2 linked regions of the Posidoniimonas corsicana genome follow. The protein of the gene in region 2 interacts with the protein of the main gene of each other region in a pairwise test. Links are inferred from orthologs where the notes say so. Each region holds a gene or a part of one and is shown on either strand. Other genes may lie near its edges.

Region 1 (6,916 bases), 950 kb from region 2 along the record:
GTCCACCACGTACAGCAGCGCGTCGGGCGCCCACTCGTTCATCCGGTACTGGATGGTCGCCAGGTCGGTCGTGGCATAGAGGAACGCGCCGTCCTGCTTACGGACGATGAACGGCGCCTCGTGGCCCTCGGTGAACACGCACATCGCGCCGTCGCTCTCGGTCGCCAGGCCCTTGGCGGCCAGGTCGTCGACCACCTTCGCCAGCAGCGGCTGGTAGAAGCTCTCGCCGAGCGTGTGGTCGAATGTGACGCCGAGCCGGTCGTACGTGGCGTTGATCTCGTCCAGGCACGCGGGCAGGAACCGGTCCCACAGGTCGCGGTTCTCGGCGTCTCCGGCGTGGAGCTTGGCGGTCTCGCCGATGGCGTCCTTGCCGATGTTCGGGTGGTCGGCGGCCAGCTTGGCGAGCTTCGGGTCGCCTTCCACGGCGGCCACTTTTTCTTCCAGTGAGGCCAGCTCGCCCCGCAGCCCCGCGAGCTGCGCCTGAGCGGCCTTCAGCTTCTTGGCAGCCTGCTTGTCGGCCTTCTTGTCGCCGGTCGGCTCGACGGCTTCCAGCTCGGCGAGCCCGGCCTCGCGTTCGGCGATCTTGGCCCGCAGGTCGGGGATGCCGCGACGCTGCGCGTCGTGGTGCTCGATCAGCTGGTTGACCAGTTTGTACAACCGGGTCAGCTCGGGAACGATCGCCTTGGCGAGCGCCGCCTCGTCGACGAAGTGCTTGTACCCGTAGATGATCATGCCGAACTGGGCGCCCCAGTCGCCGATGTGGTTGTCGGTGATCACCCGGTCGCCGAGGAACCGCAGCACACGGGCGAGCGCGTCGCCGATGACGGTCGAGCGGATGTGGCCCACGTGCATCGGCTTCGCGACGTTCGGCGAAGAGAAGTCGAGCACGATGGTCCGCGGCGCATCGGTCTGCTCCACGCCCAGCCGTTCGGCATCGCGGCTGGCGGCCGCGAGCTGTTCGAGCAGGTAGGCGTCCTTCACGCGCAGGTTGATGAACCCGGGGCCCGCCACCTCCGGCGGGTCGCACATGTCGGACAGGTCGAGCCGGCCGATGATCTCGTCCGCCACCTCGCGCGGCTTGCGGCCCAACTGCTTGGCGAGGGGCATCGCGCAGTTGGCCTGGTAGTCGCCGAACTTGGCGTCCTTGCTCGGCAGGATCAACTCCAGCAGCGGCGCAGGATCGTCAGCCAGCGGCTTGAGCGCCGTCGAGAAGCGGGTACGGATTTCGCGAAGCAGATTCATGACTCAGCAATTGGCAGGAGGCGAAATGCCCATGGCGGCCGCGTGAAGCGTTGCGGCCCCGCCGCGAACGGAAGCTCTACTATTCTTTTTCCGCCTCGTCTGCGGGCTCGTCCCACGGCAGCGGCACGCGCGTGGCGCCGGACCAGAGCTCCTCCAGGGCGTAGAAGCCGCGGACCTCTTCGTCGAACATGTGCACCACCAGGTTGCCGTAGTCCAGCAGGATCCACCGGCTCTCACGGTAGCCCTCGATGCCCATACGGGCGTCGCCCAGGTCGTGCTCCAGCACGTGGTCGATTTCTTCGCTGATCGCGTGCAGCTGCCGTCGGCTCGAGCCGGTGACCAGCAGGAAGTAGTCGAACACCGGCGTCAGCTCGCGCATGTCCAGCAGCACGATGTCCGTCCCCCGGTTGTCGTGGGCGGCCTTGGCGGCGGCCATCGCGAGCTCGAGGCTCCGGCGCTGGGATTCTTCGATGGATAGTTCGTCAGAAATGGCGGGGCTCCAGTCGCGTAGCGAGGGGCGAGCTCTGGGTGGAATCGCCCAGTTTACCCCGTGTTCCGCCGGGCAGCGAGCCGCCTCTGAGCGGCAACGAGCGGGGCTGGGCACGGCGGCGCCACCCGGTTGGGGGCCGGCCCGGGGCGCCTCGCGGGCGGTTGCCACCCCGCTAGAATCCATTAGTGACGAAGCCGGCCGGCTCAGCGCCGGCGGCCCAACGAACGAATCCCGCTCTGATATGCAAGGAAACACCCCATGAGCGACACTCCCTGGGTCGAGGCTGGCGACAAAGCGCCAGCGTTCACACTGACATCCGACGCGGGCGAAAAGGTTCAGCTGACCGCGCTGAAGGGCCAGCCCGTGGTGCTGTACTTCTACCCCAAAGACGACACCCCCGGCTGCACCCGCGAGGCGTGCGCCTTCCGCGACCAAGCCAAGCCTCTCGCCAAGCTGGGGGCCGTGGTGCTCGGCGTCAGCCCGGACGACGTCGCGAGTCACGAGAAGTTCCGCGACAAGTACAAGCTGAATTTCCCCTTGCTCGCGGACCCGGACCACAAGATCGCCGAGAAATACGGCGCCTGGCGGGAGAAGAACATGTACGGGAAGAAGTCGATGGGCGTCCAGCGAAGCACCTTTCTGATTGACGCGGCTGGCAAGGTGGCCAAAGTATGGAAACGGGTTAAGGTGGATGGACACGATCAGCAGGTCCTCGACGCGTTGGGCGAACTGCCGAAATAAGGCCATTTCGCTCTAGCAGCCGGTTGTGTCGATCCGGTAGATTCGGGGGCTAGGCGGGAGGCTGTTCTTATCTGGTATGGCTCGGCAACTCCGTGACGCCGGGGGGCCTTCTCATGAATTGTGACCAAGTCTTCAACGTCCTGACCCGCGGGCCCTTCCCTTCCGGATCGCCTGAGGACTTCCACGTTCAGCAGCACCTGGATGGCTGCCTGGACTGCTGGCGGATCGCCGAGGCGCTCCGCCCCGCCGAGCACCTGTTCCAGGAGGCCATCCCCCCGTCCGAGACCCGCGACCTGCCCGGCTACTGGGGCGACTCCACCCCGCCGGCGACCCTGCTCGACCAGATCGCTAGCGACACCGCCAAGACCGCCGTCGCGCCCAAGCTCCGCCGCGCAACCGAGCAACGGCAGATCGAGATCGTCTACGACCGCACCGCCCGCCGCACCGACATGCTGTACGTCGGCGCCATCCTGCTGGGCACCCTGACCATGCCGCTGCTCGCCTGGTGGCTGATGTCCGTGCCCGAGTAGGGACCGGGGTAGGGTTGTGCTGCTTCTGGCGGTCCCGCCGGACCGCCGGTGCTCCCGCGTCTGACAATCCGCACCACGGCGTTTGCCAACCACGCCCCGCGGGCTACGCTTCAGCAACGGTGCTGCGTGCGGACCCCTCCCGCCGTCCGCCGGTTCTGCTCCTCGCGGCCCTCACTCTGCTTTTCGTTGCGCCCGGGCCGCCGCGCCACCATTGTCCGGTTCCCTCGAACCCCAGGCACGCGATGCTGACGACCGACGCCGCACTCCCGGCCGCCGCGCACGTTGCGCACGCCCCACCCACCGCCCGGCAGCGACTCATCCGGGCGCTGACCCCGCAGGTCGATCGCCGCCGCGCGACCCGGGTGGCCGCCCCCTACCTGATGAAGATGACCCCGCTGGTGGACCTCGGCCGCGGCCGACCCGGCCCGCCCGCCGGCCCATCGCTTACGGTGGTGGGCAAGGACCTCAGCGAGCGCGGGTTCTGCTTCTACCACGAGCAGCCACTCTCCTTCCGGTTCGTCCGTCTGACCCTCGACGACCCGCACATTGGCCGGTTCGAGCTCGACGTGCAGCTCGACCGCACGCTGTTCAGCAAGCTCGGCTGGTACGAATCCGCCGGCCGCGTGCTGACCGTACGCGGCTAGTCAGTCTTCGGGCCCCGAGTTTTGTCCGATTTTCTCACCGGAGCGGACAAAACCCCACCTTAGAGAGCCGGTCTGTTTCCCCTAAGTCCTTACACAGAGGTTGCTTGCGGCAGACGACCAAATAGGCAGCAGGAGGGTTTTGTCCTGTCGGTGTGGTGAGAGGGGACTAAACGGGCACGCGACTCGACCGATCATCGATTGACGCGTCGGTCGTGGCCCCAAAGCGCGAGGGATCCCCCCTCACCTGCCCCTATTGGACCGCAGATAGTGGCCGGTTTCCCGCTAAATCCGCCCTGAAATTGCCGCCGTTGGTGGCGCCCGCGGCGCCCGGCCGCCGCCGTGTATCCGGTTTCACCGTTGCAGCCGGCGCCGCCGCCCAGGTTTCCCGCCGGCGGCCCAAGCCCCATCACTCGTCGCCCCCTGGGGGGTCGTGTAGCATGGAGTTTCTGCCCCTCCGCTTCTCCCGACTTCCCTCTATCTGGCTGTCCCGCGGCCCTCGCACGTGCCCCGCCAAGTCGACTACTTCTGCAGCGACGCGATACGCCAGGACCTGAAGGGCAAGACCGTGCGGGGCGGGGTTGTCTCGGGCATCGGGCAGGTGATTCGCATCGCCATTGGCCTCGCGGCGGTCCCAATCCTGACGAGGCTGCTCGACCCGACGGCCTTTGGCCTGTTGGCGATGGTGGCGTTCTTCACGAACTTCGCCGCGATGTTTGTCGACGCCGGGATGTCGATGGCGACCGTCCAGCGCGACCAGATCTCCCACCGGCAGGTCACCAACTTGTTCTGGCTGTCGTCGGCGCTCGGCCTGGCCATCGCCGTCGTGGTCGCGGCGTTGGCGCCAGGGATCGCGTGGTTCTACGGCGAGCCCAGGCTGACCGCGATTACCTGCGCGCTGGCGCTCTCCTACCTGCTCAGCGGGTTGGCAGTCCAGCACCAGGCGCTGCTGCGGCGGGCGATGCAGTTCAAGGAGTTGGCGGTCGCCAACGTCGCCTCGATGGCGATGGCGCAGGTCGCCGCGGTCGGGTGGGCCTTCCGGTTCCGCGACACCGCACTCGACTACTGGGCGTTGGTGCTCATCCCGCTGGTCTCAGCGGCGGTGCGTCTGGTGCTGCTGTGGTGGTATTGCGCGTGGCGGCCGGGGTGGCCCGCACGGGAAGCGGGAACCGGTGGCCTGGTCACGTTCGGCGCCAACCTGACGGGCTTCAACTTCGTGAACTACTTCGCGCGGAACCTCGACAACCTGCTCATCGGGTGGTGGTGGGGAGGCGCTGCGCTCGGCTTCTACGACCGGGCGTACCGCCTGATGATGATCCCGCTGCAGCAGATCAACAGCCCCCTGACCGGCGTGGTGGTGCCCGCACTAAGCCGCCTCGCCGGAGAACCCGAACGCTACCGGCGGGCGTACACGTGGACGATGGAGCGGATCCTGCTGATTGCGTGCCCGATGATGGCCTACATCGGCGTCGCCGCCCCCTGGGTGGCGGTTGTCTATCTCGGCGAGGACTTCGCCGCGTCCGGGCCGATCCTGCAGTGGCTGTCGGTGGCCGCCTTGTGGCAGACCCTCTCGGCCTCAGTCGGATGGCTGTTCATAAGCCAAGGGCGAGACCGCGAGATGCTGCGGTGGGGGTGCATCCACTCGCTGCTGGTCGCCGGCTCGTTTGTGGCGGGGGCGCCCTTCGGCGCCGTCGGGGTGGCGAAGGCGTACGCCCTGGTCTTCAACCTGGCGTGCCTGCCGCTGGCTTTCTGGATGATCGGCAGGTCCGGTCAGGTTCGCGCACGCGACCTAGTCAACCTCATGTGGAGAGTGGCGCCCGCGCCGCTGGCGGTGGCGTTGGTGACCGGCGGCGTCCGGCTTGCGCTCCCGCAAGCGCCGCCGGTGCGGCTGTTGCTGATCTCGCTCGGGTGCGCAGCGGTCGCGTGGGCGATCGCGGTGCTGAGCACCGAGGTAGGCAGGACGGCGGCCCGGGAGCTGGCGGCGAGCCTCCGCCAGACGCAAGCAAAGCTCCGTCACGGGATCTGGCCTGGGGGGAGTCGGTAGACGCATCGCTTCGCGGGAGCGGAACGGACGCGGCGCATCCGGAGGCCGGGCCATGAATCACAAGCAGCAACCGCCGAACCACACCCCGAGCGAGTCGCCTAGCGGCGGTCTCGCCGCGGCCGTCACACGCCAGCAGGTCGTGGCCAGCGGCTGCTGCATCGGCTGCGGCGCCTGCGCGGCGGCATCGCCGACGCTGCACCATATCGAGCTGAACCCCTACGGCGAGTTGCAGGCGATCGGCGCCGACGCCGACGACCCCAAGTTCGCCGTGGTCTGCCCCTTCTCCGGCGACGGGCCGGACGAGGACGCGATCGCGGCGTCCCTCTACGGATCGCCCGCCACGGCGCGGGACGATCAGATCGGCTACTACCGCGCCTGCTACGCCGGCGCTGTCGCCGAAGGCGATTTCCGCGACCGTGGGAGCTCGGGCGGCATGGGGAGCTGGATCGTGACCCAGCTGCTGAGCTCGGGCGAGGTCGACGGCGTGGTGCACGTGAAGGAGCAAACGCAATCCGACGGCGATGCGAAGTTTGCCTACGCGATCTCACGGACCCCGGCCGAGGTTCGGCAGGGCGCTAAGTCCCGCTACTACCCGGTTGAGATGTCGCAGGTGCTGGCGGAGATGATCGCCACGCCCGGCCGCTACGCGGTGGTGGGGATCCCCTGCTTCATCAAAGCGGTGCGGCGGCTGGCCCTGGAGAATGAAGAGCTGGCCGCGCGGGTCGCGTACTGCGTCGCGATTGTGTGTGGGCACCTGAAGAGCGCGGCGTTCGCCGACGCGATCGCCTGGGAGATGGGCGTTCCGCCGGGCGAGCTGGCGGGCATCGACTTCCGGCACAAGCTCGAGGGCCGGAAGGCCAGCCAGTACGGCGTGCGCGTCAGCACGAGAAGCGGCGAGGAGCTGGTGCGGCCGATGGAGGGACTGGTCACCAAGGATTGGGGAATCGGCCTCTTCAAGTACCCTGCGTGCGACATGTGCGACGACGTCGTCGGAGAGACAGCCGACATCTCCATCGGCGACGCGTGGCTGCCTGGTTTCGAGGACGACGCACGCGGCGCCAATGTGGTGGTGGTGCGCAACGCCCGACTCGGGGAGATCGTCGAGCGGGGCGTGCGTGACGGCAAGCTGCAGTTCACTCCCCTGGCCGCCGCCGACGTGGCGCGATCCCAGGCGGGCGGCTTCAGGCACCGACGCCTTGGGCTGGCCTACCGATTGTGGCTGCGTCAG
Region 2 (7,102 bases):
CAATCTGCCGCCGTTCGCCAACGGGAAAGCCGGAGAACGTCCGCCGCAGCAGCGGCAGCAGCTCGCCGAACTCATCAGCAGAAAGGCCGGTCACCCAGCCGTCGACTAGCGACCACAACCCCTGATCGTGGATCAGCACCAGTCCCGAGCCGCCAAGGAATCCCTCGATCCATGCCGCGGCGCCGACGCGGTCCGCCGCCCGAGACAACGCAAACCCCATCAGCCGCGCAGTCTCGTCAGGCGTCTCGGCGTCGCCGTCGTGCCGGATGCGCGCGGCCCGCCCGCGCAACAGCGGGTGCGCAGACTCGCGCTGCACTACGCGATTTAGCGAGTCCCGCCAGTCATCGCGGAGGTCATCGGAGTCGAGCATCGCCATCGCATCGTCGACGCCGCCAATCAGAGCTAACATCTTGCCGGCCGCCTCGTCGTCGAGCGACGAGCACGCCGGCGGCAACGCCACGCAAACGCGTTCAACAATCCCCCTCAGAACGTCAGACACTAGACGCACGTCCGTTTCACGGACGTCGCCGTAGCGGCTGACCTGAGCCAGGTGTGGCGCCGCGGCCATCAGTTGCTGCACGTCTCCGCTGGCGACCGCCTGCTCCTGGATCGCCTTGATCAATTGCTGGGCTGCGCGTGGAAGGTCTGCCAGCAGGGCGTCCCCCAGCAGCGAGGTTAGGCCGGACAGCGTAGTGGTTTCCGATGCGGACTCGATGGTCTTGGCCGCGGCCGCCTCGGCCACAGTGCTTCCGTAGCGGGACGCCTCGACCAAACCGACGGCAAACTCGGGCACCCACTGGAGCACCCAGTGCTCGTGAAAGGTTCCTCGCGAACGCACAGCCCCCTCCGAAACCTCGCCCCAGGGAACCCCAAGCAGGTTGAGCCGGTGGAGCAGGCAGCTCCGCTCACGGTCCATTGGCTTTCGCAGGTCGAGGTCGCGTTGCTTCCGACTCGCTTGCGGGGGCAGTCGCAGTCGTTTCTGGAGCGAGGCTAGGTCTTTCTGCAGCGGCGCCTGCGGCGCGTCATCTGGCACGGCGCCGAGCCGGTCCCCGATCACCAGCGAGTCTCTTACCACCCGCATCGGCGCGGGCTGGCCACCGCATAGCACGGTCAGTGCGGCCTCTTCAAGCTCGTCGAGGCCGGCAAGTGTGCGACCTCGCAGCGCGGCGAGTGTCTCGCCCAGACGCACGGCCTCGATGACCTGTGCCGATGACGCGTCGAGGTCGCGGTCACGCATCAGTCTGGCTGCCTTTGTCATCCAAAGCGTCCCGACTAGCGAATCCGCCGACTCCCAGAGCAGCTCATACCACGCGGGCGAAGCGACGCCGGCGCCGTAGCCCGATTCCACCGCCAGCCGTTGGTAAGTCCACGGGGCCCAGGCGGCCTCCGTCTTGACCCTGCTCAGCCCCTTCAGCTCTGCGTTGTCGTCCTTGAGCGGTGGCCACGAGTTGGGATCGAGCGCCGGCACGTGCCATGCGCCGCACACCACGGCTATCCGTTCGCGTCCGTCTTTGATGGCGGCGCGAATCGTCTTGCGCATGAATGCTTCACGTCGACGCTCCCGGAGATCGGACCTGAGACAGTCGCCTTCCCGGAGGGCCGTCATTGCGTCGGCCACGGCGGAGAAAACGTCTCCTGCGTCGTTGCGGCGGCTCTCGATGAGCGCGTCCCACCAGCGTTCGCCGTCGGGGTAACCGGCGGCGTCGGCCAGCTGCCCCAGAGGGTCGCGGCGCAGGGCAAACTCAGACGGGTCACCGGCGTCCGACTCGCTGTCGGAATTGGCCCGGGCCTCCCCCTCAGGCGGTTCGTCTTCCGACTCGGCGTTCCCACCAGTTCTGACCTCGGCGAGTTGATACGCCTGTGGGAGGTCCATGAAGCGGACCTCGACGTCACGTCCCACCGCGTACCGCGCAGCCTGCCATTCGGGAGAGAACTCAGCGAACGGGTAGAAGGCTGACCTGCGCGGGTTCGCCGACTCGTAGACAAGCAGCGCTACCGGCGGCCTTAGCTCTGCACGCGATGCCAGCGGCAGCAGGGCGTCGGCGTCCGGCGGCCCTTCGATAAGCACACAATCGGGTTCTAGTTCGCCTAGCGCACGAAGGAGGCTGCGGGCCGAGCCTGGCCCGTGGTGTCGAATGCCAAGGAGATGGACACGGTCTGACGCCACTCAAGCCTCCCTGTCGCCTGGCCTACAACTGCTCGCGGCAGGCGCGGTACAGGTCCTTCCAGCCGTCCCGCTCCTTGACGACCGTCTCCAAGTACTCGCGCCACACAATCACGTCCTGAACCGGGTCCTTCACCACGGCGCCAGTCAGGCCGGAGGCGACGTCAGTCGCGGTTAGATGTCCCTCACCAAAGTGAGCAGCTAACGCGACGCCGCTATTAACGACGCTGATTGCCTCAGCCGTCGAAAGCGTCCCGCTGGGCGACTTTAGCTTGGTCTTGCCGTCTTCCGTAGCGCCATCGCGAAGCTCGCGGAAAACGGTCACCACCCGCCTAATCTCCTCGATCGCCGCCGCTTCGGACGGGAGCTCCAGCGCCCTGCCCAACGACGCCACCCGCTGCTCAACAATCTGAATCTCTTCTTCAGCGGTCTTCGGCGGCGGGAGCACGACCGTGTTAAACCGGCGTTTCAACGCGCTGGACAACTCGTTGACGCCCTTGTCTCGGTTGTTGGCGGTCGCGATGACATTAAACCCCTTCTCCGCAGGGCACTCGTCGCCGAGTTCTGGGATCGGCACCGTCTTCTCCGACAGCACCGTGATGAGCGTGTCCTGCACGTCGGACGGCATGCGGGTCAGCTCCTCGACGCGCGCGATCTGCCCTCGCTGCATGGCCGTCATCACCGGCGAGGGAACCAACGCCTCGCTGGTCGGCCCCTTGGCCAGCAGCAACGCGTAGTTCCACCCGTATCGGATTGCCTCCTCGGCCGTGCCCGCGGTCCCTTGAACTAACAGCGTCGAGTCGCCGCTGATCGCCGCCGCTAGGTGTTCGCTCACCCAGGTCTTCGCGGTGCCCGGCACGCCCAGCAGCAGCAGCGCGCGGTCGGTCGCCAGCGTCGCCACAGCGACCTCCATCAGCCGCCGTGAGCCAACGTACTTGGGGGAGACCTGGAACCCGTTATCTAAAGGCTCACCCAACAGGTACGTCACAACCGCCCACGGCGAGAGCCGCCAATTTGGGGGCCGCTGCCGGTCGTCGACCTTGGCGATCTCTGCGAGCTCCTCAGCGAATTGATCCTCTGCGTGCCGACGCAATACTGAGGAGTGGTCGCTCTTGGGGGACGCCTTTTTCTTCGCCACGTGCTTGGATTCCTATTGGGCTGGTGAGTTCTTGAGGGCCGCGAGCATGTCACGACGCAGCCGCACCGTTCCAATCGCGTCGTGAACCAATTCTCCAAGGTTTGCCGACCAGTGGTCCTGACTCTCGGTCCACATCCGCCCAACTTCCTCGGTTACACTCGGATCGATACGAACAGCAGACAGTCGGAGAATCTGCCGCAAGAAGGTATCGTAGACGGCCTCCTTTGCCGCGAGCCGGTCGCGCACCGCTCCGGCGACCGCCCGTGACAGCTCTTCCCCCCAGCCAAAATCGCAGGCGTTCAGCACCGCTTCGACAACCCGCGGCCGTTCGACGAGCCCCCGGTTCGCAACGGCATTCAGTGTGACGCGCTCCGCCGACTCGCGGGGCAGGGCGTCCATGAGTTGAGTAATCCGGGCCCGCTGCAATTCGTCATGGGAGGTTGCGTCGTCCAACAACCGCAACAGGACCGCCTCTGCCCACTCCGCGTGGCGTTGCAGCGCGGCCGCCTCGATCCACCCTCGACACAAAGCGTCGGCCCAGTCGCTTTTTCTTGCCGCGTCGAGCCACGCTGCCGCATCACCACCGCGGTTCGCCCACGCCGACAAGGGCGCCCGGGACGCTATACCCCGCAGCAACTCCGCTTTCGGGCCAAGCCCACCGACCGACTTCATCTGCAAGCCGTCCCTCACAGCCGACGGGTCCAGCTCATCAGGAGGCATGAACTCGATTGTTGCCGAGTCCTTCTGCTTCTTTCCTCTCGCCGGAGGCCGATCAATCCACGAATCCACTCGCCAGGCCATGCGTTCGGCCATGCCCGATTCGGGTATGAGTGATAGTAGCCGCGTGACCGCGGCCCGCACCTGCTTCGATCGGTCATCGAGCAGGGCTTCCAACCACGACTCATCCTGAAGCGACACCCCTTGGGACATGACTCCCATGAATCCTGCCCGGTCTGCGGCTGTTTCTGTGTCCCAAACCGCCTGGACAAGCTCGCGGGCTTTTTCCGGAGCCGTTCGTCGGATGGCCTTGAGCGCTGTAATGCGTTCTCCCTTGTCACCCTCCTCCCAGACTACAATCAGCTCCTCAACGGACGCCTCGACAACTTGGGTGCCCCCCCCATTCCGGGTTGAGCTCCGCAAGCCAACGGCCACGGGCGCCTGACACATGAACCAGCGCCGTCCTCAGTCCGTGGTCGCTAGTGCTGGCCGCTCGGCCCAGCAGTGCCGGCACGGACTCCGGCGGCGCTGAGAGCCCTGCCGCAATTGCTGCGTTGCACCACTCCAGCAGCACCTCACCGTGATCACCGAATAAGACAGACTGCAGGTACGCCCCTGATTCCTTCCCGCATGTCGGTTCGCTGGTGATCAGCAGCGTTGGCGCAGCTGCCTGGACCGATTCGCCGGCGCGGCCCGCGATTTCGTAGACGCTAAGTGTAGCCGCATCGTTCAGGAGACGCACAGCCGGCTCGGTTGCGCTTGGTGAGGCCACCATCCACGCCCGCGCCCCGACGCTCGCAACGCCAAGCGATCGATCGGCGCCCAAGACCGCCCCACTCACCAATGCCTCCCACTCTCGTGATGGATGTCCTTCGGCGTTCATGCCACCCTCGCGATCGGTGCCGGATGGGCCCGGTCGGATACGGTGTAGCAGACGCCATCGGTCCAGACGGCTAGCGGCGATAGCCGATCGCCGTCCCACTCTCCGAAGACCGTCATCTCACCACCGCCGCTTGCCGACAGAAGCGGCCAATAGTCGCGACGCCCCGTCCCCAATGACAAAAGGGCGCCATCCCGATCGACGATGCTCCACCTACCGTCCCCAGAACCAGGCGGCGCCAACCGCACGCCCGCAACGCATACCGGCAGTTGCTCGAGCCACGGGTTCAGGGCGAGCGCGTCGGCGAATCGCTCGCGGACCAGCTCCACGCCATCCAATCCGGGCCACTCCGCCGCCTTTGCAGCAACTTGCTGCGATGCGATTACGGCTCTGACGCCCAGCGTGCCCGGGTAGTAGGTCAAGTCGGCTTGAATCGATGAACCGACCGGCGGCGCTACGGTCGCGGGCTGCCCCGCGGCGGTAAAATCGAGCAGCAGGGCCGGTCGTCCGTCAGAAACGCGAACCAACCAAGTCTTCTGGACCGTTAGTCGGTCCTCCTGCTCGGTACGCTGCGCAGCGACGCACCATCGCCCCGACTCAATGGTCAGCCCCGCCAACCGCTCTTTGCTGACCGTCCAACCAATGATCGTCCGCAGGTCGTCTTTGGTAGCGTCCGGCAGCCGATCCAGGCGAGCGTACGCGTTCACCGCTAGGTGCAGACGGCCGAGTCGGCTCAAGAATCGCGGCTGCCACCGAGCCCCCGATCCCGCCACGTCCCCCAACTCCCGCACGAGCCGCGCGAGGCCCGGCGCCTGGGCGTCGACAAGCCGCGAAGCGGCACCGTCCCAGAAGCTGTACGGTTGCGCGTGTGCCCAGGCGAGGCCCTGCCGCGCGATGTCGGTGAGCAGCACGCCGAGTTGCTCAACACCCGATCGGACTCGGTCCTCGCGTCTAGCTGCGCGCTTGGCCTGCGCCTTCTCGTCAACCGGCTTGTCGCTCGCCGCCTGCGCCTTGGCGACCTGCCTCTCGGCGCGCTGATCCCGCTCGGTAAGCCACCCACCAACCCAGTCGGGCGCCTCCCCCTCGGTCAGGCAATCCGCCTGATCCGCGTAGATCAGCATGAGGCCGATCGAGTGCTTGCAAGGAAACTTGCGGCTGGGGCAGCTGCACTTGAAGGCCGGGCCGTGCAGATCAACACAGACCTGGTAAGGCTTCTTCCCGCTCCCCTTGACCTCTCCCCACAGCGCTCGCTCGGCCGCCCCAAGCACAGGCCACTTGCTAACCTGCGACTGACTGCGTCCGGCCTTCACCGACGCCGCGTCGGGAGCGAGGTCGAGCACCTGCTGATTGGTCCATCCGTTGGCCATGCCGGAGTTTAGCGGATCGTGAGTAGGCGTGCCACGATCTTGAGCTCAATTCTTGCCATGCCAATATAGAAGTCAGGGGTGATCCAGTGAGGCCACCACAACAGGTTCACAATCCAGACTGCAAGACGCTGCTCGCCGCGAACTTGGCTGGGGCCGCGTACCCCAACGAGCCGTGCGGCCGGTAGTGGTGATCGGGCGAAGAAGGTGTGTTCTCGTGCTCCGAGGGTTACCTTCAGTGCCGTCATACAGAGGCGCCACCTTTTGGCGCCTGTCCTACCGGCGTCGCTCTCTCAGCTTTGCGACCCATCGTGGCGTCCCGTAAACCGAGTGCAGGAGTACTTCGAACGGGAGGGCGAGCCACTCGAACCGCCGGATCAGCCAACGCATAGCGACGCCGATCACAAGCGAGCGCATGGCTGCCATCTGCCGTACTGCAGCTGCGGCTACGGCGACGCCAACCACTGTGCGTGCCGCAGCGAGGCGATCGCGATCGCTATTTACGGCGCGTCGTTCGCCGTCGTGGTGGCGCTCTTGTCTTGGCTTTTGTAGCGGGCTGAGGCGGGCGGCGGCAAGGAGTTGTAACCGTTTGGACCAACCGGAAGGCAGAAAGCCTATGCCTAGGCACCGAGAGATCACGCTCAAGTTCGCAGCGGTCTACCAGATCGGCGTGCCGTTCGCTACGGTGCGCGGGAACCACCAGGAGGTGCTGATCGTCACGATGGACGACGAGTGGCTGGCGGACGAGCAGCTGCGGGAGAAGGCGGAGCGGGTGCGGAAGCGGTTGGCAATGAGGCGGGAACGACCACTGGAGTAACCGCAAGAGTGGCCGTTGCTTA

Evidence for each region.
Region 1: the proteins of KOR34_RS04450 (region 2) and rsfS interact in binary tests that used the Escherichia coli proteins (3 or more experiments, as listed by UniProt). The link is inferred for Posidoniimonas corsicana from one-to-one orthologs.

Annotation. Positions count from the first base shown.
Region 1 is NZ_SIHJ01000001.1:2,130,950-2,137,865, forward strand. The notes cover bases 1-2,719. They hold rsfS (ribosome silencing factor), read right to left. Parts: upstream 1,679-2,719; coding sequence 1,322-1,678; downstream 1-1,321. Other genes in these bases: argS (arginine--tRNA ligase), read right to left, coding at 1-1,242; bcp (thioredoxin-dependent thiol peroxidase), read left to right, coding at 1,991-2,473; KOR34_RS08125 (hypothetical protein), read left to right, coding at 2,587-2,719. In the rest of the region: more of KOR34_RS08125, read left to right, coding at 2,720-3,003; KOR34_RS08130 (hypothetical protein), read left to right, coding at 3,246-3,647; KOR34_RS08135 (lipopolysaccharide biosynthesis protein), read left to right, coding at 4,150-5,688; KOR34_RS08140 (Coenzyme F420 hydrogenase/dehydrogenase, beta subunit C-terminal domain), read left to right, coding at 5,741-6,916. UniProt on the Escherichia coli protein: Functions as a ribosomal silencing factor. Interacts with ribosomal protein uL14 (rplN), blocking formation of intersubunit bridge B8.
Region 2 is NZ_SIHJ01000001.1:1,181,286-1,188,387, forward strand. What follows is about bases 1,247-4,151. They hold KOR34_RS04450 (ATP-binding protein), read right to left. Parts: upstream 3,303-4,151; coding sequence 2,190-3,302; downstream 1,247-2,189. Other genes in these bases: KOR34_RS04445 (DUF5682 family protein), read right to left, coding at 1,247-2,167; KOR34_RS27070 (DUF5691 domain-containing protein), read right to left, coding at 3,315-4,151. Also shown: more of KOR34_RS04445, read right to left, coding at 1-1,246; more of KOR34_RS27070, read right to left, coding at 4,152-4,469; KOR34_RS27435 (DUF5691 domain-containing protein), read right to left, coding at 4,387-4,902; KOR34_RS04460 (SWIM zinc finger family protein), read right to left, coding at 4,899-6,266; KOR34_RS04465 (hypothetical protein), read left to right, coding at 6,594-6,815; KOR34_RS04470 (hypothetical protein), read left to right, coding at 6,880-7,080.